Regions from separate parts of the Planctomonas sp. JC2975 genome, predicted to be linked through region 2. Evidence: predicted binding sites of a transcription regulator. Region 2 holds the regulator's gene; each other region holds the start of a gene.

Region 1 (10,359 bases), 1.0 Mb from region 2:
GGAGCGGGTGCGGAAAACGAGAAGGGCGCCCCGAGGGGCGCCCTTCCGTTGGATTGCTTCGGCTTTAGAAGTCCATGCCGCCGGCGTCGCCACCGGGGATCGGAGCAGCCTTCTCCGGCTTGTCTGCCACGACCGCCTCGGTCGTGAGGAACAGGCCGGCGATGGATGCCGCGTTCTGCAGAGCAGAGCGGGTCACCTTCACCGGGTCGTTGATGCCCGCCTCGAGCATGTCGACGTACTCACCGGTCGCGGCGTTGAGGCCCTGACCCGAGGGAAGCTCGGCGACCTTGGCCGCCACGACGCCCGGCTCGAGTCCGGCGTTGAGGGCGATCTGCTTCAGCGGCGCCTCGATGGCGACCTTGACGATGCTCACGCCGGTCGCCTCGTCGCCACTGAGCTCGAGGTTCTCGAACGCCTTCTTGCCTGCCTGGATGAGCGCGACGCCACCACCGGCGACGATGCCCTCCTCGACGGCAGCCTTCGCGTTGCGCACGGCGTCCTCGATGCGGTGCTTGCGCTCCTTGAGCTCGACCTCGGTGGCCGCGCCCGCCTTGATGACGGCGACGCCACCGGCGAGCTTGGCGAGGCGCTCCTGGAGCTTCTCGCGGTCGTAGTCGCTGTCGGTGTTCTCGATCTCGTTGCGGATCTGCTGCACGCGGCCGGCGATCTGCTCCGGGTCGCCCGCGCCCTCGACGATCGTGGTCTCATCCTTGGTGATGACCACCTTGCGAGCCTGACCGAGCAGGTCGAGGGTCACGTTCTCGAGCTTGAGACCGATCTCCTCGCTGATGACCTGACCACCGGTGAGGATGGCGATGTCCTGCAGCTGGGCCTTGCGGCGGTCGCCGAAGCCAGGAGCCTTGACGGCGACCGACTTGAAGATGCCGCGCACCTTGTTGACGATCAGCGTGGCCAGGGCCTCGCCGTCGACGTCCTCGGCGATGATCAGCAGCTGCTTGCCCGCCTGGATCACCTTGTCGACGATGGGCAGAAGGTCCTTGATGTTCGAGATCTTCTGGTTGGCGATGAGGATGTAGGGGTCCTCGAAGACCGCCTCCTGGCGGTCGGGGTCGGTCACGAAGTACTGCGACAGGAAGCCCTTGTCGAAGCGCATGCCCTCGGTGAGCTCGAGCTCGGTGCCGAAGGTGTTCGACTCCTCGACCGTGACGACGCCTTCCTTGCCCACCTTGTCGATGGCCTCGGCGATGATCGCGCCGATCTCGGGGTCACCGGCGGAGATGGATGCCGTCGCGGCGATCTGCTCCTTGGTCTCGACCTCCTTGGCGGCGGCGACGAGCTCCGCGACGACGGCAGCCGTCGCGGACTCGATGCCGCGCTTGAGGCTGATCGGGTCGGCTCCGGCCGCGACGTTGCGAAGGCCCTCGCGCACGAGCGCCTGGGCGAGCACGGTCGCGGTCGTGGTGCCGTCACCGGCGACGTCGTCGGTCTTCTTCGCGACCTCCTTGACGAGCTCGGCACCGATGCGCTCGTACGGGTCGTCGAGCTCGATCTCCTTCGCGATGGACACGCCGTCGTTGGTGATCGTCGGGGCGCCCCACTTCTTGTCGAGCACGACGTTGCGACCGCGGGGGCCGAGGGTCACCTTGACCGCGTCGGCAAGCGTGTTGAGTCCACGCTCGAGGCCGCGACGAGCCTCCTCGTTGAAAGCAATGATCTTTGCCATGTTGTTTCTCGTCCCTCCCGGACGTACGCGAAAGAATCAATGGGTTAGCACTCAGAAGAAGTGAGTGCTAAAAGGATTCTGGCACTCGCCCCCCGTGAGTGCAAGACGAGCGGATGCGCCGCGTCACAGGGCGACGGCGACGTGCGGCACGCGGGGCTCAGCACGCCCGGCCATCATGGAGGGGCGTCCGGGCACTCGATCTGCAGGCCGAGGCAGCACGGCACTGTCGGCCGAACGAGCGATGTCGTCGGAAAGATCCCGAATGACTCGGCAAGACCGGTGAGCCCGGAGTCAGCGCCGTTCGAGGCGGCGGCGCCTGAGTGCCGACGCAACGGCATGCGCGGCCAGTGAGGCGGCAGCCGCAACCACCGCGCTGAGGAGAGCGAGCGCCGCGAAAACGGGCAGGGCGCCCACCATCGGTCCACCTCCGCTGTATCCGCCGACCAGGAAGGCCGCAGCGACGGCGAACCCGAAGACCGCCGCGCTCGTCACAGCGAGCCAGCGAGAGCGGATGGCGGCACCGATCGCCAGGCAGCACAGCGCCCACGGGATCAGAACCAGCGCTGTGCCCGAGAACAGAATCCTGACGCTCGCTGCGCCGATCAACGCCCCAGCCACCGCCAGCACGACGAACGTCGCGGCCGCTCCCCACCTCGTGGCGACCACGGACACGCTCACGAACGCCCGGCTGGGGTGAGAGTGCTCGCCATGGCGGGCACGAGCCGGATGCAGAAGTATGCCGCCAACGCGAGCGACACCGCCGCCTCGACGTACCAGAGTCCCTGCCCCCAGTGCCCGCGCAGGACGACACCGCCGATGCCTGCCGCGAGCAGCGCGAGTCCTGCGCCGCCGAATGCCGTCGCCCCGACCGCCCAGACGACGGGCCGAGGCACGCGGCGACGCGGGATGCTGGCCGCACGGCGCAACAGGAACGCCGCCAGCACCACGAGGCCGACCACGAGCAGCCCGGCGATGGAGCCGGCGACCGCGAAGAGGAACGAGTCGTCGGACGCCTCCATCGCGGCGGCCGTCCGGCAGTTGCCGGCCGTCGGCTGCACGAGCATCCAGTGCGCGCACTGAGCGGCAGCGAAGCGGTACGAGCTCGGCGCACCGTAGACCCACTGCGTGGACGTGAGCAGCGCGAGGAGACGCGCGATCCCAGCGGAGAGGCCGACGGCCACGAAGCCGATCGCCGCCAGCCAGCCGCCGGCGAGGGCGAAGGCCGTTGCCGCGGCCACGAACGGATGCGGATCGACGGCGCGCGCAACGTGCTCGGCCGACCCGAAGGCGTCGATGGCCGCCTGCTGCGCGGCATCCTCGTCCATCCCTGCCTCGACGGATGCCGCGGCAGCGTCCCGCAGATGGGCCTCCGCCTCCGCGAGCATGCTCCGGCACTCCGCCGGATCGCCGTGCAGACGACCGAAGAGGTCGTCGAGATACGAGTCGATGCGATCGCGCCCGTCGGTCATGCGAGACCCCCGATCACGCTGTCGACAGCGACCGAGAATCTGCGCCACTGGGCGGTCTGATCGGCGAGCTCCCTGGCACCCGCGTCGCTCAGCCGGTAGACGCGTCGGCGGCGCCCCTCCACCGCCTGCCAGTCGCTGTCGACGAGCCCGCCTGCCTCGAGACCGTGCAGCGCGGGATAGACAGTGCCTTCCGCCAGATCGAACTCGCCCTCGCTCCGCGCCTTGAGCGCCGTGATGACGTGGTATCCGTGAGCCGGTCCTGCACTGAGGATGCTGAGGAGCAGGAGGTCGAGGTTGCCCCGGATGCGATCGTGTCCCATACCTCGGAAGCCTAGGTATGGGACATCCGCATGTCAACGATCAACGCGGCACTGCAGTACAGACAAGAAAGAGGGGACGCTGCCTCGGCAGCATCCCCTCTTATCGATTCGTTGTCGTCAGGCGGGTCGGACGGACTCCGCCTGCGGCCCCTTCGATCCACTGCCGACCTCGAAAGTCACCTGCTGACCCTCTTCAAGGACCTTGTAGCCATTCATGTCGATTGCGGAGTAGTGAACGAAAACGTCCTGTCCCCCACCATCGACAGTGATGAAGCCGTAGCCCTTTTCAGCGTTGAACCATTTGACGGTTCCGTTCGCCATTTAATACTCCCATTGCCCTTCTGCAACGCCGCATGGTCGCGCACGTTGGATCCCGATAGTAGCGGGCGCCCTAGCCCAGTACGAGGGGTGTTTCCAGATTGAGACAATCAATGACAGACATCCGCTTCGCGCATCACAGCGCGGCAAACGGGGGCCTTTACTGGTGGGTGGGTTTGTAGTCGTCGCCGAGCACGATCGTGATGTCCGCTCCGGATGCCGCGAAGTCCTGGGTCACCTGGATCGGTGCGCCCGCGAGCTCCTGTGAGACGGCGAGCGCCGCGGCCTCGTTCTTCGGATCCGAGTAGTACACCGTTGTCGTCTTGACGTCGGTCGAGCTCGCGTTGGCCGGGGTGATGTTCTGCCAGCCGGCGGCTTTCAGTGTGGTGGTGGCGTCCGCCGCAAGGCCCGACTTCGTCGTGCCGTTCAGGACGATCAGGTTGAGTGCCGGATTGACGGCCGGCGTGATGGTCGGTGTCGGTGTCGGCGTCGCGGTCGGCGTCTGGGAGGCCGTCGCGTGCCCGAAAGGCAGGTTGACGTTCAGCGTGCCGTTGATGGCGAAGATGGCGAGAGCGCCGAGACCCACGATGACGATGACGGCTCCGGCGCACCAGGCGACCCAGATCCAGCCGTATCCCTTCGGCCGCGGAGCCCTGTGCGCGCCGATGCGCTCGAGATCGTCGGGGATCTGGTCGAATCGGTCGTTCGGGAACTTCTGGGCCATGGGCGGAGGTACTGATCCTTCAGTTCGGGCGCGGTGACCGCGATCGGGTGGCTTCGGATGACGGGATCACTGCGGCGGACGGAGGCGGTCCGCACGCGCTGCGAGACGGGCGGCACGCACCCGCTGCAGGCGACGCACCAGCATCGGGTCGTGCACGAGTGCGGCCGGCGACTCGATCACGCGGCCGAGGACCTGATAGTACCTGGCCGCGGAAAGACCGAACTGATCGCGGATCGCCTGTTCCTTGGCGCCGGCGTGCTTCCACCACCGTCGCTCGAACTCCAGAACCGCTCGATCGCGCTCGCTCAAGGCGCCTTCGTGGTCTGCGCCGACGCCGTCATCACCTGAGGTGTCGCGCGCGCTTCCCGGTTCACCCACGCGCCTCACCTCCTGCCGATCAGCGCCATTGTAGGGGTGCAGCGCAGCCGTCACCGGGAGGCGTGCCGCCTGCGACCGGGTGAGGCGTCGCCACCGGGAACAGCTCTGCGGCGGCGCTCGTTAACCTTGATGTGCCGATCGGCGCAGGCGGAGAGGATGCTCCGTCATTCAGGAAGGATTCCCAGCCATGACGTATGCCGTCTCCAAGTCCGACGACCAGTGGCGCGAGGAGCTCAGCCCGGAACAGTTCGCGGTGCTTCGCGAGGCAGCGACCGAACGGCCGTGGACCGGTGAGCTGCTCGACGAGAGCCGCGCAGGCATCTACACCTGTGCCGCGTGCGGTGCAGAGCTGTTCAAGAGCGGAACGAAGTTCGACTCCGGATGCGGCTGGCCGAGCTTCTACGAGTCCGTGCGTCCCGAGGCTGTCACCCTCATCGAGGACACGTCGCTCGGAATGGTGCGCACCGAGGTTCGCTGCGCATCCTGCGGATCGCACCTCGGCCACGTGTTCCCGGACGGGTTCGGCACCCCGACAGGCGACCGGTACTGCATGAACTCCCTCTCCTTGTCCTTCGCCGCAGACGGCGACCGGCCGGCCGAGGCGTGACGATGGGGTCCGCCCGCGATGCGATCGCCAGCAGGCGTTCGCAGTCGAAGGTGACGGATGTCGCGCCGAGCCACGAAGAGATCCTCGAGTTCGTCACCGTGGCGGCACGGGTCGCCGACCACAGTTCTCTGCGGCCGTGGCGGCTCATCGAGCTGCGCGGCGCCGCGCGCGAGCGGCTGGGCGCGGCGATCGCCGAGGCGGAGCATCCCGGCGAGAACCGCGAACCGTCGACGAAGCCGCTCAGGGCGCCGCTGCTCATCGCTGTGGTGTCATCGCGGCGGGAAAGCGTGAAAGTGGCCGCCTGGGAGCAGGATGCCGTGGCATCCGGCATCGCCCACATGCTCACCCTCCTGCTCGATGAGGCCGGCTGGGGCGTGATGTGGCGAACCGGCCACTACACGCGGTCCTCTGCCGTGGCCGCGATGCACGGACTCGGCGAGCACGAGCGGCTGCTGGGATGGCTCTACGTCGGCGGCAAACCTGATCCCAAGGAAGGGAAGGGCGACGGCGCACCGAAGCGGATCGATGCGCGCGAGTTCGTCAGCGTGCTCCAGTAGTTCCCCTTGAGAGGTCAGCAGACTTGCGGACTCGGCAGGCTTCAGAACTGGGCGCACGTCAGCGACGCCGCCGAATGCCGGAATCGCAGCGGCGCCTCGGATGTGCGGGCGCCCCACTGGCAGCCCGTAAGATGGTTCGGCGAGACGGACCCCCGTCCGGCCGGCTTGGCGCAATCGGTAGCGCAACGCTCTTGTAAAGCGTAGGTTGCGGGTTCGAGTCCCGCAGCCGGCTCAGAAAAGGCCCGGTCAGAATCGATTTCTGACCGGGCCTTTGCCGTCACGTTATGCGAGTCACTTGGTGCTGGTCGCAGTGGGAGTCGGGGTCGGGGTGGGCGTCGAGTACGTGTCGGCCTGCGCCTTCACGATGAACCCGCGGAACTCGTCCGCGTCGGTCAGCGACCCGCCGTACTGCTTGCCGTTGACGAGCACGAGCGGGGTGCCCTTGAGCTGCTTCACGCTCGAGTTCGGGATCGGACCCGTCAGTGTGCGATCAAGGGCGTTCTGCGCCCATTGCTCGTAACGTCCGTCGTCGATGCACTTGGCGATGGAGTCGTAGTTCTTGGCGCCGGACTGCTTCACGAGGTTCTTGAGCTGCTGATCCGTGAGCCCCGCCGTGTTCTCCTGCGGTTGGTTCTCGAACAGCGCCTTGTTGAGGGCCCAGAACGAGTTCGGATCGTAGTTGGCGACGCAGGCCACTGCATTGTCTGCGCGCAGCGAGTACTTGGTGCCGTTCGAGTGGCTGGCCAGCAGTGGAATGGGATGGATCTCGATGGTCGCTGCACCGCTGTCGACGAGCTTGCCGATCTGATCCGCGTTCGTCCGCTCGAAGTCGCCGCAGTAGGGGCACAGGTAGTCGACGTAGGTGACGATGCTGACCGTCTGGCCCGAGGAGTCAGGCTTGTTGGCCACCGGCTTGGCATCCGCTGCCGCCGCGGAGGTGCGATCCACCTTCATGCCCTTGCCGATCAGGATGCCGTCGCTCGCCATGTTCGCCGGCCCGCGGGACGGCTCGTGGATGGAGGAGACGATGACGACGGCCACGATGGCTGCGGCAGCCACGACGAGCGTGATGATGGTGGATCGAATGGCCGCACGGCGACGGCGTTCCTGCTTGCGGTGCGCCTCTCGCAGCTGCCGCGCCTTGTCACGGGCTGCGGCGCGTCGCTCACCATTGATCGGGCGCTGCGCAGGATCGCCGTTGCTCATTCGGTCTCACTTCGGGTGTGGAACTGCGGGGGGGGTCGCGGCATGCACCGGAACCGGCATGCGAACGCACCGACGATCGTAGAGCGGCACTCTGAGAAATGCCCAGACGGGTCCTGGAGATCCTTCGGACGCCTCCGGTGCGAACGCTGCGTCTCAGCCGTCCGGATCGGGCCTCGATTAGCCGGGACGGGCGCCATGTCGTAGCATCGGTGCTGGTCAGCGGCGACTGCCGTTGGCCACATAACATCCATTCACTCGGATCGTCCGGCACGTACCTGCCGGTGAAGGAGACACACAACCATGGCAACAGTCACGTTCGACGATGCGACGCGCATCTATCCCGGTGGCACGCGTCCCGCAGTCGACAAGCTGAACCTCGACATCGCCGACGGCGAGTTCCTCGTGCTCGTCGGCCCCTCCGGATGCGGCAAGTCGACGTCGCTCCGCATGCTCGCAGGCCTCGAAGAGGTCAACGAGGGCAACATCTTCATCGGCGACCGCAACGTGACCGACGTTCCGCCGAAGGACCGCGACATCGCCATGGTCTTCCAGAACTACGCGCTGTACCCGCACATGACCGTCGCCGAGAACATGGGCTTCGCGCTCAAGATCGCCGGCGTCAAGAAGGACGAGCGTGCGACCCGCGTTCTCGAGGCCGCCAAGCTGCTCGACCTCGAGCCTTACCTGAACCGCAAGCCGAAGGCGCTCTCCGGTGGTCAGCGTCAGCGCGTCGCGATGGGCCGTGCCATCGTCCGCTCCCCCCAGGTCTTCCTCATGGACGAGCCGCTGTCGAACCTCGACGCCAAGCTCCGCGTTCAGACCCGTACGCAGATCGCGTCGCTGACCCGTCGCCTCGGCGTCACCACCGTCTACGTGACCCACGACCAGACCGAGGCTCTGACCATGGGCGACCGCATCGCGGTGCTCAAGGACGGCGTGCTCCAGCAGGTCGGAACCCCGCGTGAGCTGTACGCAGAGCCGAACAACGTGTTCGTCGCCGGCTTCATCGGCAGCCCGGCCATGAACCTCTTCGCGGCCGACGTCACCGAGGGCGGCATCCAGTTCGGCAGCGCCGTCGTCCCCGTGGACCGCGAGGTCCTCGCCAAGGCCGGCAAGCAGGTCACCATCGGCGTGCGTCCCGAGGACGTCGTCGTGTCGACCAACGCGAGCTCCGGTCTCACCGTCGCCGTCGACCTGGTCGAGGAGCTCGGTGCAGACGGTTACCTCTACGGCCACACCGAGGTCGACGAGAAGCGCGTCGACATCGTAGGCCGCGTCGACGGCCGTCAGCACCCGAACGCGGGCGAGACGGTCTACATCACGCCGAAGCCGGGCCACGTGCACCTCTTCGACGCCGAGAGCGGCGAGCGCCTCGGCGGCGCCGTGGTCGACTAAGACCCCAGCTGTACGGAAAGCCCTGGCCCGAGTCTCTCGGGCCAGGGCTTTCCGCATTTCACGGATGAGGCCGGCAGCCTGAAGGCCGCTAGCCTTGTCGTCTATGGCTGGCTCCGTCAACATCACCGCGGCCACGGTCGATCCCGCGCTCCTCGACCTCCCGTGGAACCTCCCGTTGGACAAATGGTCCAACGAACACATCGCCATGCTGCCCAAGGGCATCTCACGGCACCTCGTGCGCTTCGCGCACCTCTCCGGCTACGTCATCGCCGTCAAGGAGACGACCGGCGAGATGGCCAGGCGCGAGTACGACATGCTCCGCACCCTGCAGCGACTGGACGTGCCGTGCGTGGAACCGGTTGCCGTGATCGAGGGCCGAACGGATGACAACGGCAAGGCCCTCAAGCCCGTGCTGGTCACGCGTCACCTCAAGTTCTCCCTCCCCTATCGCGCCCTGTACTCGCAGACGCTCCGTCCCGATACGGCGACCCGCCTCGTCGATGCGCTCGCCGTGCTCCTGGTGCGGCTTCACATGGTCGGATTCTTCTGGGGCGACGTCTCGCTCTCGAACACCCTGTTCCGCCGGGATGCCGGCGCCTTCGCCGCCTACCTCGTGGATGCCGAGACCGGCCAGCTCTACGAAGGCGGCCTCTCGAACGGGCAGCGCGAGAACGACCTCGAGATCGCCAGGGTCAACATCGCGGGCGAACTGATGGACATCGCGGCCGGCGGCCGCCTGGCTGAGGAAGTGGATCCGGTCGAGGTGGCAGGGGGCATCGTGGCCGCCTACCGCTCGCTGTGGAAGGAGCTCACGGGCAGCGAGTCCTTCTCCGCGTCCGAGAGGTGGCGCATCGCCGAACGCGTACGCCGGCTCAACGAGCTCGGATTCGACATCGAGGAGCTGGCCATCCGCACCGGGGAGGACGGCGCGAGCGTGCGCATCCAGCCCAAGGTCGTCGACGCCGGACACCACCAGCGGCGTTTGCTGCGCCTGACCGGACTCGACGCCGGCGAGAACCAGGCGAGGCGACTGCTGAACGACCTCGACTCCTACGCCGCGACCGTTGCGAAGCCCGGGCTCGACGAGGAGGGCATCGCCCACGAGTGGCTGCTGCGGGTCTTCGAACCTGTGGTGCGCGCCATCCCGGCCGACCTGAGGGGCAAGCTCGAGCCGGCAGAGGTGTTCCACCAGCTGCTCGACCACCGGTGGTTCATGTCGCAGGAGGAGGGACGGGATGTCCCGCTCGCCGAGGCGCTGACCTCCTACATCAACGACGTGCTGCGCCACCGTCGCGACGAGGCCACCGTGATCGCTCCGGTCACCGAGGCCTTCACCCTGCCGATCGACGTCGCAGACGACGACGCAGACGGCGACGACTGGAGGTCGAAGGTCTGACGCTCAGCCTGCGGACGGCATCGCCGTCCAGCTGATGGTGCCGTCCGTCTGCCAGGTGACGGTGACCGCGAGCGGACGCCCGTCGATGTCCCGGACCGCGTCCTTGGTGAGGGTCAGGCCGTGGGTGGCGATCCCGCCGAGCGACGCGCACGTCTCAGCGGCGCGCTCGCCGTCGACGACGGACACGAGGCAGTACTCGTGGTCGAGGCGCTGAGCCGCGTAGATCGTGCTGCTCTCCTGCATCGTCACGGAGCCCGCCACCACGTGGAACGACGTGGCGACGAATCCACGCGTCACGTCGTCCG
Region 2 (10,359 bases):
CGAGGTGCGCGAGCAGAGCAGGGTCGGCGGCAGCCAATTCGACCACGTTGCCGAACGCGGCAGTCTTGGGCACGACGACCACGTGCACGGGAGCCTGCGGCGCGATGTCGTTGAACGCGATCACGCGGTCGTCCTCGTACACGACATCGGCGGGGATCTCCCGGTCGATGATGCGCGTGAAGATGCTCGGTTCGGTCTGCGTCATGGCGTCCATTCTACGAAGAGCGGCCCGCTCGGGCCCGGTGGACGGGTGCGGGTTCGCCGTAGGCGTGACGGCGACAGGTGCCGCACGACGACGGCTCGGGCAACTGCGGTCGCGCTGGCACCGCCTACCAGCGGCCCAGCGCGACGTTGAGCACGGCGATGGCGGCCGGTCCGGCGCTCGAGGTGCGCAACACGGAGTCCCCCAGCCGAACCGACGTGGCGCCGGCGGATGCCAGTCGTGCCGACTCCTCGGGCGTGATGCCGCCTTCCGGGCCGACGACGACCACGATGTCGCGGTCATCCCCATGCTGGAAACGGATGCCGCTGAGCGGCTCGTCCGCGCCCGGCTCGAGCACGAGAACGCGACTCGACTGCACTGTCTGCGCCAGCTCGGCGGACGTCACCGGTTCGCGCACCTCGGGGATCCAGGAACGCATCGATTGCTTCGACGCCTCGCGCACGATGGCAGTCCACCGCTGGACGCCCTTGTGCACCTTCTCACCGCTCCACCGCGACACGGACCTGGATGCCTGCCACGGCACGATCACGTCCACGCCGAGCTCGACGGAGGCCTGCACGGCCAGTTCGTCTCTGTCGCCCTTCGCCAGCGCCTGCACGAGCACGATGCGCGGTCGCATCGCGGCGACGCGACGCACGGCATCCGCTCGCAGCACAACGCGGGACGGACCGGCGACGAGCACCTCGCCGTCCACCACGAGCCCGCGTCCGTTCGACACGGTCAGCGCATCGCCGACCCGCGTGCGGCTCACCGAGACGATGTGTTTGGCCTCCTGGCCGGTCACGACGATGTCGGCACCGGGTTCGACATCCGTGAGTTCCTCGAGCAGGTAAAGGTTGGCCATGCCTGCCTTCCTACAGGAAGCGGTCGCGCAGCTTGGAGAACAGGCCCTGCTGGAACCGTGCCAGGGTCGGGGACTCCGCCTTGTGGTGCGCCGCGAACTGCTCGATGAGCTCGCGCTCCTTGCGATCGAGCTTCGTCGGGGTGACGACCTGCACGCCGACGCGAAGGTCGCCGCGTCCGGTGCCGCGCAAGTGGGTGATGCCCCTGCCCTTCACGGTGATGACGTCGGCGCCCTGCACGCCCGGCTTGAGCTCGACGTCGATGTCGCCGTCGAGCGCCTTCACCTTCGCGTGGGTGCCGAGCACGGCATCCGCCATCGAGACGCTCAGGGTGCACAGCAGGTCGTCGCCGTCGCGGCTGAAGATGTCGTGGTGCCGCACCTTGATCTCCAGGTAGAGATCGCCGTTGGGGCCGCCGGCCGGGCCGGCCTCACCGCTTCCCGGCATCTGCAGACGAAGGCCTGTGTCCACACCCGCGGGGATGTCCACCGGAACGGTCCGGCGCGCGCGCACGCGGCCCTGGCCCTGGCACGTCACGCACGGTGTGGCGATGACCGTTCCGTATCCTCGGCACGTTCCGCACGGCGACGAGGTCATCACGTTGCCGAGGAGCGAGCGCACGGTGCGCTGGATGCTGCCCGTTCCGTGGCAGATGTCGCACGTGACGGGCGCTGTGCCCGGCTGGCAGCAGGATCCGCCGCAGGTCTCGCACACGACGGCGGTGTCCACTTCGAGGTCGCGATGGGCGCCGAAGACGACCTCGTCGAGATCGACTTCCACCCGGAGCAGCGCGTCTTGTCCTCGCTCGCGGCGGGATCGGGGACCGCGTTGCGACCCACCGGCTCCCCCGCCGAAGAACGTCTCGAAGATGTCGCCGAATCCACCGAAGCCGGCGCCGTCGAATCCGCCGGCCTGTGGGCCGAGGTCGTACTGCTGACGCTGCTGCGGGTCGCTGAGCACGTCGTAGGCGTGCGTCACGAGCTTGAACCGCTCCGATGCCTCAGGGCTCGGGTTCACGTCGGGGTGGAGCTCGCGGGCGAGACGGCGGTACGCCTTCTTGATCTCGTCGGGGCTGGCGTCGCGAGAGACACCGAGGACTTCGTAATGGTCGGCCACGAAGGGGATTCCTTAACTCTGGGGGCGTGAAGACGTGGGTCGCGGCTGCTGAATCGGGTTCATTCGCCGAGCAGGCGGGACAGGTAGCGGGCCACCGCTCGCACGGCGGCCATGTTGTTGGAGTAGTCCATTCGGGTGGGTCCGAGCACGCCCAGCCGGGCGACATCGGTACCGCGTCCGGCGTATCCGCTCGCCACCACTGACGCCTCCGAAAGAGGTGCTGACGCGTTCTCGCGTCCGATCCGCACCGACACCCCGTGCTGATCCTTGGCCATCTCGCCGAAGAGCTTCAGCAGCTCCACCTGTTCCTCGATGGCCTCCAGCACGGGCGTGACGCTGCCGCTGAAGTCGTGTTCCGTGCGCACCAGGTTGGCCGCACCCGCCATGATCAGCCGTTCTTGCCTGGTGCCCTCGATCTGGTCGACGATCACCTGGCACAGGGATGCCACGACCTCGCGACGAGCCTGCGTCCATCCTTCGGCGGGCATCCGCTCGGCGAGCGATCGCAGCACGGATGCCGCATCCGACAAACGCAGACCGGCCGCCTCCGCGTTCACCCGCGCTCGCAACTCGGCGAAGGCGTCCTCCGACAATTCGCCGTCGGGCTCCGCGATGCCCTGCTCCACCACTCCCGAATCGGCGATCAGCACGCACAGCACGCGTTGCGGAGCGAGCGGCACGAACTCGATGTGACGAACCCGCGCTCGAGACACCGACGGATACTGCACGAGAGCGACCTGCTGCGTCAGCTGCGCAAGCAGGCGCACCGTACGGGCGAGAACGTCGTCGACGTCGACGGACTGACCGAGGAACAGCTCGATCGCCTGCCTCTGAGCAGTGGAAAGCGGACGCAGCTCGGACATCCGGTCGACGAACAGGCGGTAGCCCTTGTCGGTCGGGACGCGTCCGGAGGACGTGTGCGGAGCAGCGATGAGCTCCTCTTCCTCCAGCGCCGCCATGTCGTTGCGGATGGTCGCGGCAGACACCCCGAATCCGTGTCGCTCGACGATGCTCTTCGATCCGACGGGCTCGCGGGAGGCGACGTAGTCCTGCACGATGACCCGCAGCACTTCGAGACTGCGTTCCGACACCATCGCGATCGCTCCCTCCCGCTCATGAAGTCCGTACACCGTCTCCGTGCCGGAGATCCGGTGCAGACGGGCACCTATTGGCACTCCCGGCATTCGAGTGCCAATCATATCGTGCGGCCCTCGACGCGCGCTGAGCCGCGCCGCACGTGGGTGCGGGAAGCCCGGCCGCGATCCGGGGTGTCGACACTGCGACCCCGACCTTTGCGGCCGCGCCGCCGTGGGCAGTACCGTAGCGCTAACTCGCGCGGCGACGTGGCTGTGCTGGCCCGTCCGAGCCCAGAGCGAGACAGCGACCGAGCCATCGAAAGGCACAGTGCCATGAGCGATCCCAACAGCCCTGAGCAGCCGGGCCAACCCGAGCAGCCGGGCCAACCCGAGCAGCCAGGCCAACCCGAGCAGCCAGGCCAGCCCCAACAGCCGGGCCAACCGCAGCAGCCTGCTGCGCCGCAGCCACCCCAAGCCCCGCAGCCGCCTCAGTACGGACAGCAGCCTCCGCAGCAGCCGTACGGCCAACCGCAGTACGGGCAGCAGCCGCCTCAGTACGGGCAGCAGCCTCCGCAGTATGAGCAGCAGCCTCCGCAGTATGGTCAGCAGCCTCCGCAACAGCCCTACGGCCAACCGCAATACGGCCAGCCCTACGCGGCAGCGCCTGCACAGCCGTTGAGCCCCGAGGCGGACAAGACAGCAGCCATGTGGGCGCACATCGGCGGAATCGTCGGATTCCTCCCATCCCTGATCATCTGGCTCGTGCTGAAGGACCGCGGTCCGCGCACCAACGTCGAAGGCAAGGAAGCCCTGAACTGGCAGATCACCTTCACGATCCTCTACGTCGCGCTCTGGATCGTGATCTCGATCATCGGCGGCATCACCTCCGCGGTCGGGCTCTGGTTCATCGGCGGCCTGCTCGCTCTTCTGCTCTGGGCACTCTGGATCGTCAACGTGATCTTCTCGATCATCGGCGGCGTCCGGGTGAACGCGGGCGGAAGCTACCGCTATCCGTGGAACTTCCGCTTCATCAAGTGACGACTCGCCAACGCTGAGTTGCGCGAAGAGCCCGGGACGGCGCGCCGTCCCGGGCTCTTCCCCTGCACGCTGTCGTGCCCTATGTTGTTGGCGCGAAGCGTCGCGCACTGTGGCGCGGCCACTCGAAGGAGTCAGTGATGAGTAACGTTCCTCCCCCGCCCCCACCCCAGAACCCCTACCAAGGCAGCACCGCCATGGATCCTGCGGCCGAGAAGACCTGGTCGATCCTCATTCACCTGGGAGGTGCTGTCGTCTCGTTCATCACGTACGCCAGCCTCGCCTTCCTTCCGGCACTGATCGGATTCCTCGTACTCAAGGACCGCGGTCCCTTCGTGCGCGAGAACACCAAGAACGCGCTGAACTTCCAGCTGACCATGCTGATCGGCGTGATCGTGGGCTGGATCACGGCCTTCATCATCATCGGATTCGTGATCCTGCTCGCCGTCTGGGTCGTCAATATCGTCTTCAGCATCATCGCGGCCGTCCGCGCGAACCGTGGCGAGGTGTACAGGTACCCCATCACGATCCAGTTCGTGAGGTAACGGCCGGCGTTCACGCCAGCAGCCGACGCACCACGGCGTCGGCAAGCAGCCGCCCTGTCCTGGTCAGTTCGACCGACCCATGCAGGGCGGCTTTCGCATCCACGAGTCCGTCGGCGATCAGGCCCGCGACGGCCGCCCGTCCAGCACCGTGCAGCGCCGACACCGGCAGGCCGTCGCGGATGCGCACGCGGAGGAGCACATCCTCGAGCTCGCGAGTGGTCGCATCGAGCGTCTCGCGGCCGGCGGCGGGCGATTCTCCGGCGAGGACGCGCTGGGCGTACGCGGCCGGATGCTTCACGTTCCACCACCGCACCCCGCCGACGTGGCTGTGCGCACCGGGACCGACGCCCCACCAGTCGTGGCCGAGCCAGTACGCGAGGTTGTGCCGGGACCGGTGCGCGGCATCCTTAGCCCAGTTGCTCACCTCGTACCATTCGTAGCCGGCGGCCTCGAGCCGCTCGTCGACGAGTTCGTACATGTCGGCCTGAAGGTCCTCATCGGGCTCCGGCACCTCGCCCCGACGGATCTGTCTGGCGAGCTTCGTGCCGTCCTCGACGATGAGCGAATAGGCCGACAGATGGTCGGGGTCGCACGACAGCGCCGCCTCGACGGAGGTGCTCCAATCCGTCAGCGACTCCCCCGGCGTTCCGTAGATGAGATCCAGGCTCACCTGCAGGCCGGCGTCCTTCGCCCACTGCACCACGAGCGGGATCCGCTCCGGGTCGTGCGTGCGCTCGAGGGTCCGCAGCACGTGGGGAACAGCGGACTGCATGCCGAACGACACCCTCGTGAATCCCGCTGCGGCGAGATCGGCGAGGTAGCCGGCATCCACGCTGTCGGGATTCGCCTCCGTCGTCACCTCGGCATGCTGCGCTAGACCGAAGGTCGACCGCACCGCGGCGAGCATGGACGCGAGGTCGGCCGAGGGAAGGAGCGTCGGCGTGCCGCCGCCGAAGAACACGGTCGCCGCTTCGCGCGACGGAATGCCGGAGAGCGCGAGAACCTCGGCGCCGAAGGCCACCTCGGTCGCCGCCTGCTCTGCGTAGTCGGCCTGGCGCGCGCCGCGGAGTTCGGTCGCCGTGTACGTGTTGAAATCGCAGTATCCGCACCGCACGCGGCAGAACGGGACGTGCAAGTACACACCGAAGTCCCGCGAGGTCGCGTCGACGGCCGCGGACGCCGGAAGCAGGCCGTCCGACGGCGCCGGGTCAGCGATCGGCAGTGTGCTCGGCATGCTCGACCCGTGCGGTGACCTCCGCCGCGGGGTCGCGGTGCACCTGGACATCGACGGACGGAATCGTCCCCGCGGTGTCATCCGTCTCGCCGGCGACCGACGCCTCTGCGATCACCGGGTTGCCCGTCACCGGATGCAACGCCCTGAGGTAGCGCTTGGCGAGCTGAGCCTGGCCGATGCGGACGAAGGGCGCGATGAAGGCCCTGGCACCGCCTGCCGTCTTGGAGAACGATCGCATCGTCAGCCACACCGAGTCGTCGTCGCGCCTCTCGAGTACGAACGCCTCTTCACCGGACAGCGGATGCCCGCGCATCGTCCCGTAGCCGAACCCCACCCGGTTCTCCTCCTCGATCACGTAGACCACGCGCACCGGCGCGTTGAGGTGGAAGGGCCCGAACGGCACGCGCAGCAGGGCGGTCATTCCATTGGAGATGTACGGATGCCCGTCCTCGTCGAAGACCGCCTCCGTGCCTCGATGGCGCTCGAGACGCTCAGGGGTTCCGTCTTCCGCGTAGTGCACTCCGGCGTATTCCTCGCCCGTACCCGGATCCACGCTGACGACCTCGACGCCACTCCCCCGCTGAACGCCCCACGTCATCAGGGCGCGCAGGGACGTCTCGAAGCGATCGTCCCCGCTGCCCAGCCGAATGGACCGGGCGTACGGACGGTATCCCTTTGGCGGATGCTGCGTCAGGTCGTGAGAGAGCGTCGCGCCAACGGCTGCGTAGGTCACCGGCTGATCGGTGAAGGTACTGCGTCGCATGGCCTTCGTGAACGTGCCCTTCGTCTCGGTGCCGGTATCGCTGCGGGTCGTGTGGGCGATTCGAGCCACCCGTCGTGTCGCCCAGGAAGTTTAGCCGAACCGGCGCAGCGCATCCTGCACGCCTGGTCAGGGCCGGAACCCTACTTGCGTTCCTTGCCCTCGACGTCGCCCGACAGCGCCGCGATGAACGCCTCCTGAGGGACTTCGACGCGACCGACCATCTTCATGCGCTTCTTTCCCTCCTTCTGCTTCTCGAGGAGCTTGCGCTTTCGCGTGATGTCGCCGCCGTAGCACTTGGCCAGAACGTCCTTGCGCATGGCGCGGATCGACTCGCGCGCGATGATCCTGGCGCCGATGGCGGCCTGCACCGGCACCTCGAACTGCTGGCGCGGAATCAGCTTCTTCAGGCGCTCGGTCATCATGACCCCGTACGCGTAGGCCTTGTCGCGGTGGACGATCGCGCTGAAGGCATCCACCTGCTCGCCCTGCAGCAGGATGTCGACCTTCACGAGGTCGGCCTCCTGCTCGCCGGACGGCTCGTAATCCAGGCTCGCGTAGCCCTGCGTCCGGCTCTTCAGCTGGTCGAAGAAGTCGAAGACGATCTCGCCGAGCGGCATCGAATACCGGATCTCCACCCGGTCCTCGCCCAAGTACTCCATCCCGAGCAGCGATCCGCGCCTGGACTGACACAGCTCCATCACCGTGCCCACGAAGTCCTTGGGCGTGAGGATGGCGGCCCTCACGACCGGCTCGCTCACCGTGTTGACCTTGCCAGCCGGATACTCGCTCGGGTTCGTGACGGTGATCTGCTTGCCGTCTTCGGTCGTGACCTCGTAGATCACACTCGGAGCGGTGGTGATGAGGTCGAGGCCGAACTCGCGCTCGAGACGCTCGGTGACGATCTCCAGGTGGAGCAGGCCGAGGAAGCCGCAGCGGAACCCGAAGCCGAGCGCCACAGAGGTCTCCGGCTCGTAGACGAGCGCGGCATCCGAAAGCTTGAGCTTGTCCAGCGCCTCGCGCAGCTCCGGGTAGTCGCTGGCGTCGATCGGATACAGACCGGAGAACACCATGGGCTTCGGCTCCGTGTACCCGGCAAGGGCCTGAGTCGCGGGCTTCGCGGCGGAGGTGACGGTGTCGCCCACCTTCGACTGGCGAACGTCTTTCACACCCGTGATGAGATAGCCGACCTCGCCGACGCCCAGACCCTTCGATGGGGTGGGCTCGGGCGAGGAGACTCCGATCTCCAGAATCTCGTGAGTCGCCCGCGTCGACATCATCTGGATGCGCTCGCGCGGGGTGAGCTGCCCGTCGACCATGCGCACATAGGTCACGACGCCGCGGTAGCTGTCGTAGACCGAGTCGAAGATCATGGCGCGTGCGGGAGCATCCCTCACGCCTGAGGGGGCGGGCACCAGCTCGGTCACGCGGTCGAGCAGCGCGTCGACGCCTGCGCCGGTCTTGCCGCTGACACGGAGCACGTCGTCGGGACTGCCGCCGATGAGATCCGCCAGCTCACGCGCGTACTTCTCCGGCTCGGCCGCCGGAAGGTCGATCTTGTTGAGCACCGGGATGATCGCGAGGTCGTTCTCGAGCGCCAGGTAGAGGTTCGCGAGGGTCTGCGCCTCGATGCCCTGCGCGGCATCCACGAGCAGGATCGCTCCCTCGCACGCCGCCAACGACCGGGAGACCTCGTAGGTGAAGTCGACGTGACCGGGGGTGTCGATCATGTTGAGCGCGTACGTGTCGCCCTCGAACTGCCATGGCATGCGAACGGCCTGGCTTTTGATGGTGATGCCGCGCTCGCGCTCGATGTCCATGCGGTCGAGGTACTGCGCGCGCATGGCGCGCTCCTCGACCACACCGGTCAACTGCAGCATGCGGTCGGCGAGCGTGGACTTGCCGTGGTCGATGTGCGCGATGATGCAGAAATTGCGGATGCGCGCAGGGTCTGTCGCGGCGGGCTCGAGGGCCGTTGTGGCACGTGGGGACATCGTTCGGCAATTCTCCCATGAACGGCCGGGCGCTCCGTGCGCCCTTATCCGGCGAAGCGCTCCGCACGCTCGACGACCACGCCCTGCCCGTTCTCCCAGCGATAGACCTCGGCCCCCGAGATGAAGACACGCTCCGCGCGGCTCATCACATCGAGCGGATCACCGGACCAGAGCACCAGATCGCCGTCCAGGCCGGGACGGATCGACCCGACCCTGTCGTCGAGTCCGAGGAAAGAAGCGGGATTGATCGTCAGCGCCTCGAGCGCGGTCTGCGGATCGAGCCCTTCCTTCACCGCGAGCGACGCCTGGTGAACGAGGAAGTTGATGGGCACAACCGGATGATCGGTCGTGATGGCGACGCGCACCCCGGCCGCGGCGAGCCGTCCGAGGTTGGAGATCGCACGGTCGCGTAGCTCCACCTTCGAACGCGACGTGAAGAGCGGGCCGAAGATGACCGGGATGTCCCGTTCGGCGAGGATGTCGGCGAGCTTCGCGCCATCCGTTCCGTGGTTGATGACAGCGGTAGCCGAACTCGTCCGCAAGACGCAGCGCTGTCGCGATGTCGTCGTGCCGGTGCACGTGCTGATCCCACGCGAGTTCGCCGTCCAGGACCTGCACCAGCGTCTCCTTGGCGAGATCGCGCGCGAAGGGCTCGCCCTTGGTCGCGGCGGCGTCGCGGGACGCCCGGTAGTTCTGAGCATCGACGAACGCCTGCCTCAGCACGTACGCGACACCGAGCCGGGTGCTCGGAGTCTGCTTCTTCTCGCCGTAGACCCGCTTGGGGTTCTCACCTAGCGCCGACTTGACGCTGACGGCTTCCTTGATGACCTGCTCGTCGATGATCCGGCCGCCCCAGGTCTTGATCGCCACGGTGCGGCCGCCGATCACGTTTCCGCTGCCGGGCTTCACGACGACGGACGTGATGCCCCCGCTCAGCGCGTCGCGGAATCCCTCGTCATCGATGTCGATAGCGTCGATGGCCCGCACGCCGGCGGTGTTCGGATCCGTCAGCTCGTTGGTGTCGTTGCCGGCAGACCCGTTGGCCTCCTCGTGGATGCCGACGTGGCCATGCGCCTCGATGAAGCCTGGCAGCAGCCGGCGACCACCGGCATGCAGAACGCGGATGCCGTCTGGCACGACGACCTCGGTGCCGACAGCCGTGATGACGCCGTCCTCGACGAGAACGGTTCCGTTCTCGATCGGATCGCCGACGACGGGTACGACGTGTGCGCCGACGATGGCGATGGATGCTCCGGTTCTGCTCATGATCTCCACCCTAGGCACGGCGCAGGCGCCGCCTCTGGAACGTCGGTCGAGGTGGCCGGGGCGAGTGGCCGCGCGCCCGTCATCGGCTCTGCTACCATGGTTAGTCGGCTTGCGCACGTGTCCCACACGCGTGCGAATTGCCGCCGGTGGCCCCTCTACCCACCAGGCGGCTTTCATCAGTCCGTTCACAACGAAAGAACACATCAGTGGCAAACATCAAGTCGCAGCTCAAGCGAATCAAGACGAACGAGAAGGCGCGCGAGCGCAA
Region 3 (10,359 bases), 1.2 Mb from region 2:
CCGTGCCCGTGCTGCTCGGCATCGTGTACGCGGGTGCGATCGCCACGGCATCCGCCTACGTGCTGTGGTTCACGAGCGTCGGTCGTGTCGGCGCAGCGGTCACCGGTCTGACCGGCGGATTCGCGCCGCCGACGGCGGCGCTCCTCGGCGTTCTGTTCGGAGCGGACCTCCCCTCACCCATCGGCTGGATGGGGATGGCCGCCATCGCGGTGGGACTCGCGTGGGGATTCGCGGCGCCGCGTGCCGCCGACGATCCGTTGACCGGCCGCCGTGACTACGCTTGACGGGTGCTCCTCGCCATAGACACCTCCGCCGGCACGTCCGTGGCCGTCGTCGACCGCGACGCCGGGGTCCTCAGCGAGCTGAGCACCGTGGACACGATGAGGCACGCCGAGGTGATCGGCGGGATGATCCGGGATGCGCTCGTGCAGGCATCCGTCACTCCCGAGCGGCTGTCCGGCGTCGTCGCCGGAATGGGTCCAGGTCCGTTCACCGGACTGCGCGTCGGCATCGCCGCCGCCAAGGCCTTCGCGCTGGGCGCTGGCAAGCCGCTCGTCCCGCTCGTCAGCCACGACGCGGTCGCGCTGGAGCGCTACGGGGCCGGTCACTCCGGACGCCTCCTCGTCGTGACGGATGCGCGTCGCCGCGAGCTCTACTGGAGCGAGTACGGCGGCATCGACGAGGTGGGCATCCCGCTACGCATCGGCGGCCCGGGCCTCGGCAAGCCGGATGCGCTGCCGCACGCCGATGGCGGGTCGCGGTACGACGCCGCATCCGTCTCCGCCGGACAGCTCGGGCTTCTCGCGGAGTGGCTCTACTTCCATCACCGCCCGTTCGCGGAGGACCGTCCGCTGTACCTGCGGTCGCCTGATGTAACGCCGTCCAGCGGCCCCAAGCGGGTGACGGCATGACGGCCGGGCCGACCTTGCGGCGGGCGACACGGGCGGATCTCGACGCCATCATGGCGCTCGAGACGTCCATCTTCGTGACGGATGCCTGGTCCAGCGCGGGCATGGCATCCGAGTTGGCCGGTGAGCACTCCCACTACCTCGTGGCCGACGACGATGGCGAGGTCGTCGCATACGGCGGCCTCCGGGCGGTGAGCGGATCGCTGGATGCGGACATCCAGACCATCGCCGTCGCTCCCGGACACCGTCGCCACGGCCTCGGCCGCCGGCTCATGGTCGCGATGATCGAGGAGGCCGCCTCGCGCGGTGTCCGCGATGTGTTCCTCGAGGTGCGCGCCGACAACCCGAACGCCCAGCAGCTGTACCGCTCCCTCGGATTCGAGGCGCTTGCCGTGCGACCGCACTACTACCAGCCGGATGACGTCGACGCGGTCGTCATGCGTCTCATTCTCCCGTCGCCGGACTCCGTGGGCGGCGGCGACGGAGTCGGTTCCGCGAGCGAGCGCAGCCAGTCGGAGGGCATCGCATGACCGCAGCGGAACCCCTGGTCATCGGCATCGAGACCTCGTGCGATGAGACCGGCGTCGGCATCGTGCGCGGTACCCGGCTCCTCGCCAACATGATCGCCTCCAGCATGGACGAGCACGCGCGCTACGGCGGAGTCGTGCCCGAGGTCGCGGCGCGCGCGCACCTCGAAGCGCTCGAGCCGACCATCACCGAGGCGGTCGAGCGGGCCGGCATCCGCCTGGCAGACGTCGACGCGGTCGCGGTCACCAGCGGCCCCGGCCTCGCCGGCGCGCTCATGGTCGGCGTCGGCGCTGCTAAGGCGCTCGCCGTCGCGCTGGACAAGCCGCTGTACGGCGTCAATCACCTGGTCGGCCACGTCGGCGCAGACCTGCTGGACGCAGACGGCGGCCCGGGGCGCCAGATCGAGCTGCCGACCATCGCACTGCTCGTCTCGGGCGGCCATACGTCGCTGCTGCACGTGCGCAGTCTCACCGACGACGTCGAGCTGCTCGGCGAGACCATCGACGACGCGGCGGGCGAGGCGTTCGACAAGGTCGCGCGCGTGCTCGGCCTGCCGTATCCGGGGGGACCGCAGATCGATCGTGTCGCACTCGACGGCGATCCAGCGGCCATCCGGTTCCCACGAGGGCTCACGCTGCCCAAGGACATGGCCAAGCACCGGTACGACTTCTCGTTCTCGGGGCTGAAGACCGCTGTTGCGCGCTGGGTCGAGAAACGCGAGGACTCCGGCGAGCCGGTTCCCATTGCGGATGTCGCGGCGAGCTTCCGCGAGGCCGTCGCCGACGTGCTGCTGCGCAAGGCCGTAGCGGCGTGCGTCGACCGGGAGGTGCCGCGCCTGCTGCTGGGCGGCGGCGTCGTCGCCAACGCCCGCGTCAGGCAGCTGGCGCAGGAGCGAGCGGATGCCGCCGGCATCACCCTGCGCATTCCCGCCTTGTCCCTGTGCACCGACAACGGCGCCATGATCGCCGCGCTCGCAGCGCAGCGCATCGCGGCCGGACACGGACCGAGCGGTCTCGACTTCGGGGCGGATTCCACCCTCCCGGTCACCGACATCCAGGTCTGAGCAGACAAGCCGTTCGCCGCCGGCCGGGGCATCGAGCGGCATGCTCGACGAGCTCGGCACGGCTGGCCGCGGTCATAGCTGCGTGACACGCCAGAGACAGCCTTCGTTGACACCCTCAGAGTGCAATGCCAGCATTGGAATACACAGCTTTCGCTCAGGTTTTGTCGCGGGCGAACGGTCGAAGCGTCCGTGCTTCGGCGACAGGTCACGAAAGGACCACGCACATGTCAGACCCCAACGCTCCTCAGGATCCGAATTCGGCTCCGCAGCAGCCTGCCGGGGCCCCCGTGCCTCCTGCTTCGCAGCCGCCGGCAGGCGCTCCGGTTCCTCCGCCCGCCCCGCAGCCGCCCGCCTACGGCGCGCCGGCGCAACCCGTCCCACCGCAGCCGGCGGCTCCCCAGCAGCCCGCCCCGCCGCAGTACGGTGCCGCTCCCGCAGCACCGGCAGCTCCGCAGTACGGTCAGCCCTACGCGCCCGGACCGGTTCAGAAATCGCCGATCCTCAGCATCCTGTCCCTGGTCGGCGGCATCATCGGCATCGTCGGAGCGTTCTTCTACTTCGGTGGACTCTTCGCGATCGCGGCGATCGTCCTCGGCTTCATCGGCAGGAGCCGTGAGCCGCAGGCCAAGGGATTCTGGCTGACCGGCATCATCCTCGGATTCGTCGCCATCGTGATCGAGATCATCGCGATCATCGTCGTCGTTGCGGTCCTGGCGTCGGTGAGTTCGTCCCTGAATTCGTACTGATCAGTCGGTGAGGCGGTCGCAGCAGAGCGATTCGCCTCACCGCGACGGTCATAGCATCGTCGCAACCCGGAGCGTGGTGCCGTCAGGCATCACGCTCCTGCGACATAGAGGCATACTTCGGACGCGCGCGTCGACGGCGTCCGATGGCTCACGAAAGGAACACCATGTCAGACCCCAACGCTCCGCAGAATCCGGAGCAGGTGCCGCAACAGCCTGACGCGGCACCGCAACAGCCTGCACCGCCGCCGCCGGCACAGCCGCCCGTGCCGCCGCAGCCGGGATACGGAGCACCGCAGCCTCCCGCCCCGCCGCAGCCGGGCTATGGCGCACCGCAGCAGCCGTACGGCGCACCGCAACAGCCGTACGGCGCGCCTCAGCAGCCGTATGGCGCACCCCAGCAGCCCGGATACGGTGCGCCTCAGCAGTCGCCGGTTTACGGCGCTCCGCAGCCGCCGGTTCCGCAGTACGGTGCACCGCAGCAGCCGCCCGTTCCGCCCTACGGTGCTCCGCAGTACGGTCAGCCGTACGCGCCGGCACCCGCCGGCAAGTCACCGGTTCTGAGCATCCTCGCGCTGATCGGCGGCATCATCGGCGTGATCTCGCTCGGATGGGGCGCGCTGTTCGGGATCGCCGCCATCGTTCTCGGGTTCCTCGGCAAGTCGCGCGAGCCTCAGGCGAAGGGCATGTGGCTGACGGGCATCATCCTTGGATTCGTGTCCGTGCTGTTCATCGTGCTCTGGATCATCTTCATCATCATCGCCGCGGTGGCGAGCGCGTCCTACAGTTACACATACTGAGCGCGACTCGATCGCACTCGTCCGGGAACGGGTCGTCCTACGGGGCGGCCCGTTCCCGTTTCGTTCTGCGGGTCTGGCTTGTTGCTTCGAGCGATCGTCGATCGGATTCGTCCGGTCCGGCACGCCAGCTCGGCGATCACCGGCCGGTCACGCTCCGGCGGATGCGCCCATCCGCTCGACCAGCAGCGCGACGTGCCGCGCGCCGATCCGGGTCAGCACGAGGGTGCCAGAGCTCTCGCCCTTGAGCTTCAGCCGCTTGCGCAGGGCGGCGGGGTCGACATCCGCTCCGCGCTTCTTGATCTCGAGGGTGCCGATGTGTCGTGCCGCGAGCGCGGCCCGCAGCTCGGACTCCTTGTACGGCAGCTCCTCGAGCACGCGGAACCCGACGGCGAAGTCGGTCTCGACGAATGAGTCTGAGGTGAGGTACGCGATGTCGTGCCGCAGCATCCGTGCCTGGAGACCTCGTGCCAGGTCGCCGATGAGCCTGGCACGGATGACGGCGCCGTCCGGCTCGTACAGGTAGTCGCCCAGCTCGCCGACCGGTTCGTCGTCGGCATCGCCGGCGGCGGTGAGCTCGGCGACGCGATCGCCGTGCAGAACGAGCGCGGCACGACGGATGCCGTCCCGCGCCAGTGTGCCCGTCCAGACGCCCACCTCGACGACCTGGCCGTCGACGGAGACCCACTGGGCTTCCGCGTCGTCGGGGAGCAGTGCGTGGTCGACGCCGGGTCCGAGCTTGACGCCGACGGGCATCCGCTCCGCCACGCCGAACGCGAAGTCGAGGCTGGGCGACCAGTCGCCCGGATCGGAGAGCCGCCTCGTGTTCGCGTGACCCGACGTGCGGCGGGCGGGGTCCAGGTAGACGGCGTTCTGACCGACGAGGTCGACGTCCTCGGCACGGGCGTTCAGCACCTGCGACTGCGGGAACGGGGCCAGGTTGTAGCTGGCGATGGCGGCCGTCACCTCGTCTGCGTCCACGGCCGTGACCTCGAGATCGAGGGCGGAGAATGCCATCGCATCCCCGCCGATGCCGCAGCCGAGATCCGCCACCCTGGTCAGTCCGGCGCGCGAGAACCGCGCGGCGTGGCGCGCGGCGACCGACAGCCGCGTCGCCTGCTCGAGCCCTGCCTCGGTGAACAGCATCCGATCGGCGAACGGCCCGAATTTGCCCGCGGCCTTCGCTCGCAGCTTCGACTGAGTCAGCGCTGCCGCCACCAGGCCGGGCGGATGCCCCTCCTTGCGCAACGCGGACACCGTGCGCACCACGTCTGCTGCGCTCTCGTATCGAGGCAGCGAGTCCAGGAGGCGCAGGCCTTCCGGGCTCAGCAGCTCGACCAGTTCCGCGCGTTCCACTGCGCAAACCTATCGCGACCGGGCCGACGGCGGTTCGGTCGCCCGATCGCAGCGGAGCAGAGCTCGGAACTTGACCTCAACATTGGTTGAGGTTCTAGAGTCGTACACTGGTGGGTGGCGCGCGGCATCACCACGAGCGCACTCTGAGCAACCGCCGGAGCGATGATCGAGCGCCTCCCACCCCCACTCCGTACCTTCCGCGCTCGACAGAAGTCCGACAGAAGCTCGCATGACCACAACCGCATCCTCAACCGCATCCGTCGCAGCTGCAGCCCTGGCTGCCGTGCAGGACGTTCGTTCCGTGCCGCCGCGGGAGGCGACATCCGCCGCCTTCAAGGAGGCCTTCAGACTGCATCCGGCGGGGATCGCGCTGATCACTGCGACGACCGAAGAGGGGCCTGTCGGCCTGACCGCGTCGAGCGTGGCGTCCGTGGGGATCGACCCGCCGTCGCTGGCCTTCTCGGTGACACGCGCGACCGGCAGTGCCGGCGGTATCCTCTCCGCTCCGACGCACCTCGTGCACCTTCTCGACGCGCAGCACGTCGACCTCGCTCGGGTGTTCGCGGTGTCGGGAACGGAGCGGTTCACGGCGGAGCAGGGGTGGTCCTACCTGCCGACGGGCGAGCCGCACCTGGCGGAGGCCCGGGTCGCGCTGAGGTGCCGCATCCTGCAGCAGACCAGTGTCGGATCGTCGGTGCTGGTGCTCGCCGAGGTGCTGGACATCCACGTGGGCGAGCGAGGCGAGTCGGTGGCGTACGTCGACCGCGAGTTCCGCAGACTGGGCGACTGACGTCATACCGGCCGTCGAAGCCGGGGCCGTCGTGCGCACGGCGACGCCCGGACGATGACCCTGGTTTGCACTCACGTTGCACGAGTGCCAACCGTGCGCCTACACTGCTCATTAGCACTCTCAGTGTCAGTGTGCTAACAACGTCTTCAGTACAAAGTACAGAAAGAGGTCAACCGTGTCGGTCTCCATCAAGCCGCTCGAGGATCGCATCGTTATCAAGCAGGTTGAGGCTGAGCAGACCACTGCGTCCGGCCTGGTCATCCCCGACACCGCCAAGGAGAAGCCGCAGGAGGGCGAGGTCATCGCCGTCGGCCCCGGTCGCATCGACGACAACGGCAACCGCGTGCCGCTCGACGTGAACGTCGGCGACAAGGTTCTCTACTCGAAGTACGGCGGAACCGAGGTCAAGTTCGGTGGCGACGAGTTCCTCGTGCTGTCGGCTCGCGACGTGCTGGCGGTCATCGAGCGCTGACGCTCGCGGCACGCTTCGCCGCAACGCTCAAGAAGGGGTCCGGATGCCATGCATCCGGACCCCTTCCGCGTCTCCACCTTGCCCCGACCGCCCCGCCCACTGCCACGGACCCGTTCGGGCGTCGTGCCGGCGCCCGAGCCACGTCTCACGTGCAGAAAACGCACTTCCCGCCGCAGGCGAAGCGCGTTTTCTGCACTTCGCACCGGTTGTCGATCGATGCTCGGTGGCTGAAGCCGAGCCTGGATCGGTCGGCGATCGAGCGCCGGGGGTGACGCATACGATTGGTTGGTGTCCGAATCCGATGCCAGCGCTCAGCAGCCCGAAACGCCGCAAGAGGCGTCACCTGCAGGAACGGACGCATCCGGCCAGTCCCACACCGGCCGCGGCATCTTCTACGCCGTTGCGGCGTATCTCGTCTGGGGCTTCCTGCCGATTTACTTCATCGCGCTCGCGCCGACCGGACCCTTCGAGATCGTCGCGTGGCGCGTTCTGTTCTCGCTCGTCTTCTGCGCGATAGCCATCCTGGTCACGAGGGCATGGCGCCCGTTCGCCGCGATCCTGAAGCGGCCGCGCATCGTGCTCATCATGGGCGCCGCAGGCGCGCTCATCTACGTGAACTGGCAGACGTATGTGTACGCGACGACGTCGGGCCAGGTGGTCGAGGCATCGCTCGGCTACTTCATCAACCCGATCGTGACGGTGCTGCTCGGAGTGATCGTGCTGCGGGAGCGCCTCCGCGTGACGCAGTGGATCGCGATCGGCATCTCGCTCGTCGCCGTCGTGGTGCTCACGGTCGGCTACGGCAAGCTGCCGTGGATCGCCCTCGCCCTCGCGTTCTCCTTCGGCCTCTACGGGCTGGTGAAGAAGCAGGTCGGACGCGATGTGGATGCGCTCAGCGGACTCACGCTCGAGACGGCGTGGCTGGCGCCGGTCGCCGCCGTGCAGCTGATCGTGGTCGGCGCAACCACCGGGATCACGCTCGGTCACGAGGGACCTTGGCACACTGTCGCTCTGGTGGGAGCCGGCGTCATCACCGCCGTGCCGCTGCTGTTCTTCGCAGCGGCATCGAGACGGCTGCCGCTCATCGTGATGGGCTTCATCCAGTACTTCACTCCGATCCTGCAGCTCATCGTCGGGGTAGCGCTGCTGCACGAGCCGATGCCCGTCGAACGCTGGATCGGCTTCGGGCTGGTGTGGGTCGCGCTCGCCGTGCTCACGGTCGATCTCGTACTCGCCGTACGTCGCGACCGCCGAGCAGGAACGGCGAACGAGGAGTCGACGGATGCCGTGGCATCCGACCCGCTGCCCGAGTGAGCATGCCGGGTATCCGCGCCCGAACGTCTGCGGTCCGCCGGTCGTGTGGCGTCGATCGCGCCCGTGCTGATCGCATTGCCCTGATCGCGCTGCCCTGATCCTGCTGAGCTGATCCCGATGTTCCGCCGTTCTCCCCGGCGGGAGCGGGCGATCTCGAAGCGGATCCACGGGGTCGTTCACCGTGCTCCTGGCGCATAGTGGAGGCATGTCGATCGGCACGCTGCTGCTCCTCAGCGCGGTGCTCGGTGCGAACTTCGCGGAGACGTACGCGCTGGCCACGTATCGTCGCGCCGTACGCGGATCGCACCAGCGTTACGTGTGGCGCACACGCTACGTGCTCTTGGCATGCGTCGTCGCCGTGCTGTCGACGGTGATCGCGATCATCGATGTGAGTGCCGGGGACACCGTTTTCGCCGCACTGTGGCTCGCCATCGCGGCCATGCGCGTCGTGGCTCTGGTGCTCAACCGCGACAAGGACGACGACGATTGGTTCAAGCGCACCGGCCGGGCGATCCGCAAGGGCGTGAAGAGGGTGGTCGCAGCGCTCACTCCCACCCCCGGCTCGGCGGCGCCGGTGCCTGCATGAGGCGGCTGATGCGCGCGGCCGCGTCGGGCATCCGGAATTCTTGTCAGTAACACGGCGTTATCCTGGAACATCCGAACGCGCTGGTGCAGGGCGATTGCACCACGATCAGCCCTCCCGACGCGGAGGGTGACGGCGAGCAAGAGCGATGCCGGCGCACACGCGCCGCGTCGGACAGCGGGCGTTCTCGGGATGATCTCCTCATGAACGACCCAGGCGAAGACAGGGGAGAGATGAACCAGGCAGACCCGTTCGGTTTCATGGGATTGACCTACGACGACGTGCTTCTGCTTCCCGGATACTCGGACCTCGCCCCATCGGACATCGATACCACCTCACGGCTGACCCGGGAGATCTCGCTGCGAGTGCCTCTGGTCTCGGCCGCCATGGACACGGTGACGGAAGCGAGGATGGCGATCGCCATGGCCCGCCAGGGCGGCATCGGTGTGCTGCACCGCAACCTGTCGATCGAAGACCAGGCGCGCCAGGTCGATCTCGTCAAGCGCACGCAGACCGGCATCATCGACAACCCCGTGACGATCGGCCAGTCGGCAACGCTCGAGGAGCTCGACACGCTCGCCGGCGAGTACCGCATCTCGGGCTTCCCCGTCGTCGACGGCGACCAGCGGCTGATCGGCATCGTCACGAACCGCGACCTCCGCTTCACGCCGGTCGCCGAGTGGAAGACGACGACCGTGGCCGACGTCATGACTCACGCGCCGCTCATCACGGGTCCGTCGACGATCACGCGCGGAGAGGCCACGACCCTGCTGCGCAAGCACAAGCTCGAGCGACTCCCGCTGATCGACGATTCCGGCCGTCTCACCGGCCTCATCACGGTCAAGGACTTCGTCAAATCGGAGCAGTTCCCGAACGCGTCGCAGGACGGCAGCGGCCGCCTGCTCGTCGGAGCGGCGATCGGCTACTTCGGCGACGCGTGGCAGCGCGCGACGACACTCATCGACGCCGGCGTCGACGTGCTGGTCGCGGACACGGCGCACGGCAACGTCCGCATGCTGATCGAGATGGTCGCCAGGCTGAAGAAGGATCCTGCGACGCGCGACGTGCAGGTCATCGGGGGCAACGTCGCCACCCGCGAAGGAGCGCAGTCGTTCGTCGACGCGGGCGCCGACGGCATCAAGGTCGGTGTCGGCCCAGGCTCCATCTGCACCACGCGCATCATCACCGGCGTCGGGGTGCCGCAGATCACCGCCGTGTACGAGGCATCGCTGGCCGCTCGCGCTGCTGGCGTCCCGATCATCGCCGATGGTGGCATGCGTCACTCGGGAGAGATCGGAAAGGCCATCGTGGCCGGTGCCGAGGCGGTCATGCTCGGCTCGATGCTCGCGGGCACCGAGGAGACGCCTGGCGACACCATCCTGGTGAACGGCAAGCAGTTTAAGGCGTATCGCGGCATGGGCTCACTCGGCGCGATGTCGTCGCGCGGCAAGAAGTCGTATTCGAAGGACCGCTATTTCCAGGCCGAAGTGGCCGATGACTCGCTCATCGTCCCGGAGGGCGTGGAGGGTCAAGTGCCGTTCAAGGGCTCGCTCAACACCGTCGCGCACCAGCTCGTCGGCGGACTGCACCAGACGATGTTCTACGTCGGCGCGCGCACCATCCCCGAACTGCAGGAGAAGGGAAAGTTCGTGCGCATCACGTCGGCGTCGCTGAAGGAGAGCCATCCCCACGACGTGCAGATGACGGTCGAGGCGCCGAACTACTCGCGCTGATCCGAGGCACACACGAAGCGCCTGGCCCTGAGTCCGGGCGCTTCGTCGTTCTGCCGACGAGATCGTCAGCGG

Evidence for each region. Region 2 encodes HrcA, which represses chaperone genes, less so after heat shock. Its sites were predicted from a motif close to TTNGCACTCGNNNNNNNCGAGTGCNAA; they were not measured.
Region 1: a site for HrcA is predicted at 1,729-1,755, ahead of groL (chaperonin GroEL). Genes of this name have one in related genera too.
Region 3: a site for HrcA is predicted at 6,250-6,276, ahead of groES (co-chaperone GroES). Genes of this name have one in related genera too.

What each region holds. Positions count from the first base shown of each region.
Region 1 covers NZ_JABEKS010000001.1:1,554,032-1,564,390, forward strand. Annotated here, with positions in the region: gene groL (chaperonin GroEL) at 65-1,684, opposite strand; gene HII28_RS07185 (hypothetical protein) at 1,976-2,362, opposite strand; gene HII28_RS07190 (permease prefix domain 1-containing protein) at 2,359-3,153, opposite strand; gene HII28_RS07195 (helix-turn-helix transcriptional regulator) at 3,150-3,473, opposite strand; gene HII28_RS07200 (cold-shock protein) at 3,591-3,794, opposite strand; gene HII28_RS07205 (LytR C-terminal domain-containing protein) at 3,952-4,515, opposite strand; gene HII28_RS07210 (DUF3263 domain-containing protein) at 4,582-4,824, opposite strand; gene msrB (peptide-methionine (R)-S-oxide reductase MsrB) at 5,081-5,500, shown strand; gene HII28_RS07220 (nitroreductase family protein) at 5,503-6,057, shown strand; tRNA gene HII28_RS07225 (tRNA-Thr) at 6,217-6,289, shown strand; gene HII28_RS07230 (thioredoxin domain-containing protein) at 6,349-7,263, opposite strand; gene ugpC (sn-glycerol-3-phosphate ABC transporter ATP-binding protein UgpC) at 7,564-8,658, shown strand; gene HII28_RS07240 (DUF4032 domain-containing protein) at 8,762-10,054, shown strand; gene HII28_RS07245 (hypothetical protein) at 10,058-10,359, opposite strand, start outside.
Region 2 covers NZ_JABEKS010000001.1:550,455-560,813, forward strand. Annotated here, with positions in the region: gene HII28_RS02630 (HIT domain-containing protein) at 1-205, opposite strand, end outside; gene HII28_RS02635 (16S rRNA (uracil(1498)-N(3))-methyltransferase) at 330-1,067, opposite strand; gene dnaJ (molecular chaperone DnaJ) at 1,078-2,181, opposite strand; gene hrcA (heat-inducible transcriptional repressor HrcA) at 2,241-3,275, opposite strand; gene HII28_RS19845 (DUF4870 domain-containing protein) at 3,591-4,295, shown strand; gene HII28_RS02655 (DUF4870 domain-containing protein) at 4,433-4,837, shown strand; gene hemW (radical SAM family heme chaperone HemW) at 4,848-6,071, opposite strand; gene HII28_RS02665 (DUF1990 domain-containing protein) at 6,046-6,903, opposite strand; gene lepA (translation elongation factor 4) at 6,975-8,825, opposite strand; partial or broken gene HII28_RS02675 (amidohydrolase) at 8,870-10,091, opposite strand; gene rpsT (30S ribosomal protein S20) at 10,298-10,359, shown strand, end outside.
Region 3 covers NZ_JABEKS010000001.1:1,746,846-1,757,204, reverse strand. Annotated here, with positions in the region: gene HII28_RS20155 (DMT family transporter) at 1-284, shown strand, start outside; gene tsaB (tRNA (adenosine(37)-N6)-threonylcarbamoyltransferase complex dimerization subunit type 1 TsaB) at 288-911, shown strand; gene rimI (ribosomal protein S18-alanine N-acetyltransferase) at 908-1,438, shown strand; gene tsaD (tRNA (adenosine(37)-N6)-threonylcarbamoyltransferase complex transferase subunit TsaD) at 1,435-2,499, shown strand; gene HII28_RS07940 (DUF4190 domain-containing protein) at 2,724-3,245, shown strand; gene HII28_RS07935 (DUF4190 domain-containing protein) at 3,410-4,042, shown strand; gene HII28_RS07930 (class I SAM-dependent methyltransferase) at 4,190-5,395, opposite strand; gene HII28_RS07925 (flavin reductase family protein) at 5,625-6,185, shown strand; gene groES (co-chaperone GroES) at 6,361-6,657, shown strand; gene rarD (EamA family transporter RarD) at 7,045-7,971, shown strand; gene HII28_RS07910 (hypothetical protein) at 8,177-8,557, shown strand; gene guaB (IMP dehydrogenase) at 8,758-10,287, shown strand; gene HII28_RS07900 (DUF1707 domain-containing protein) at 10,353-10,359, opposite strand, start outside.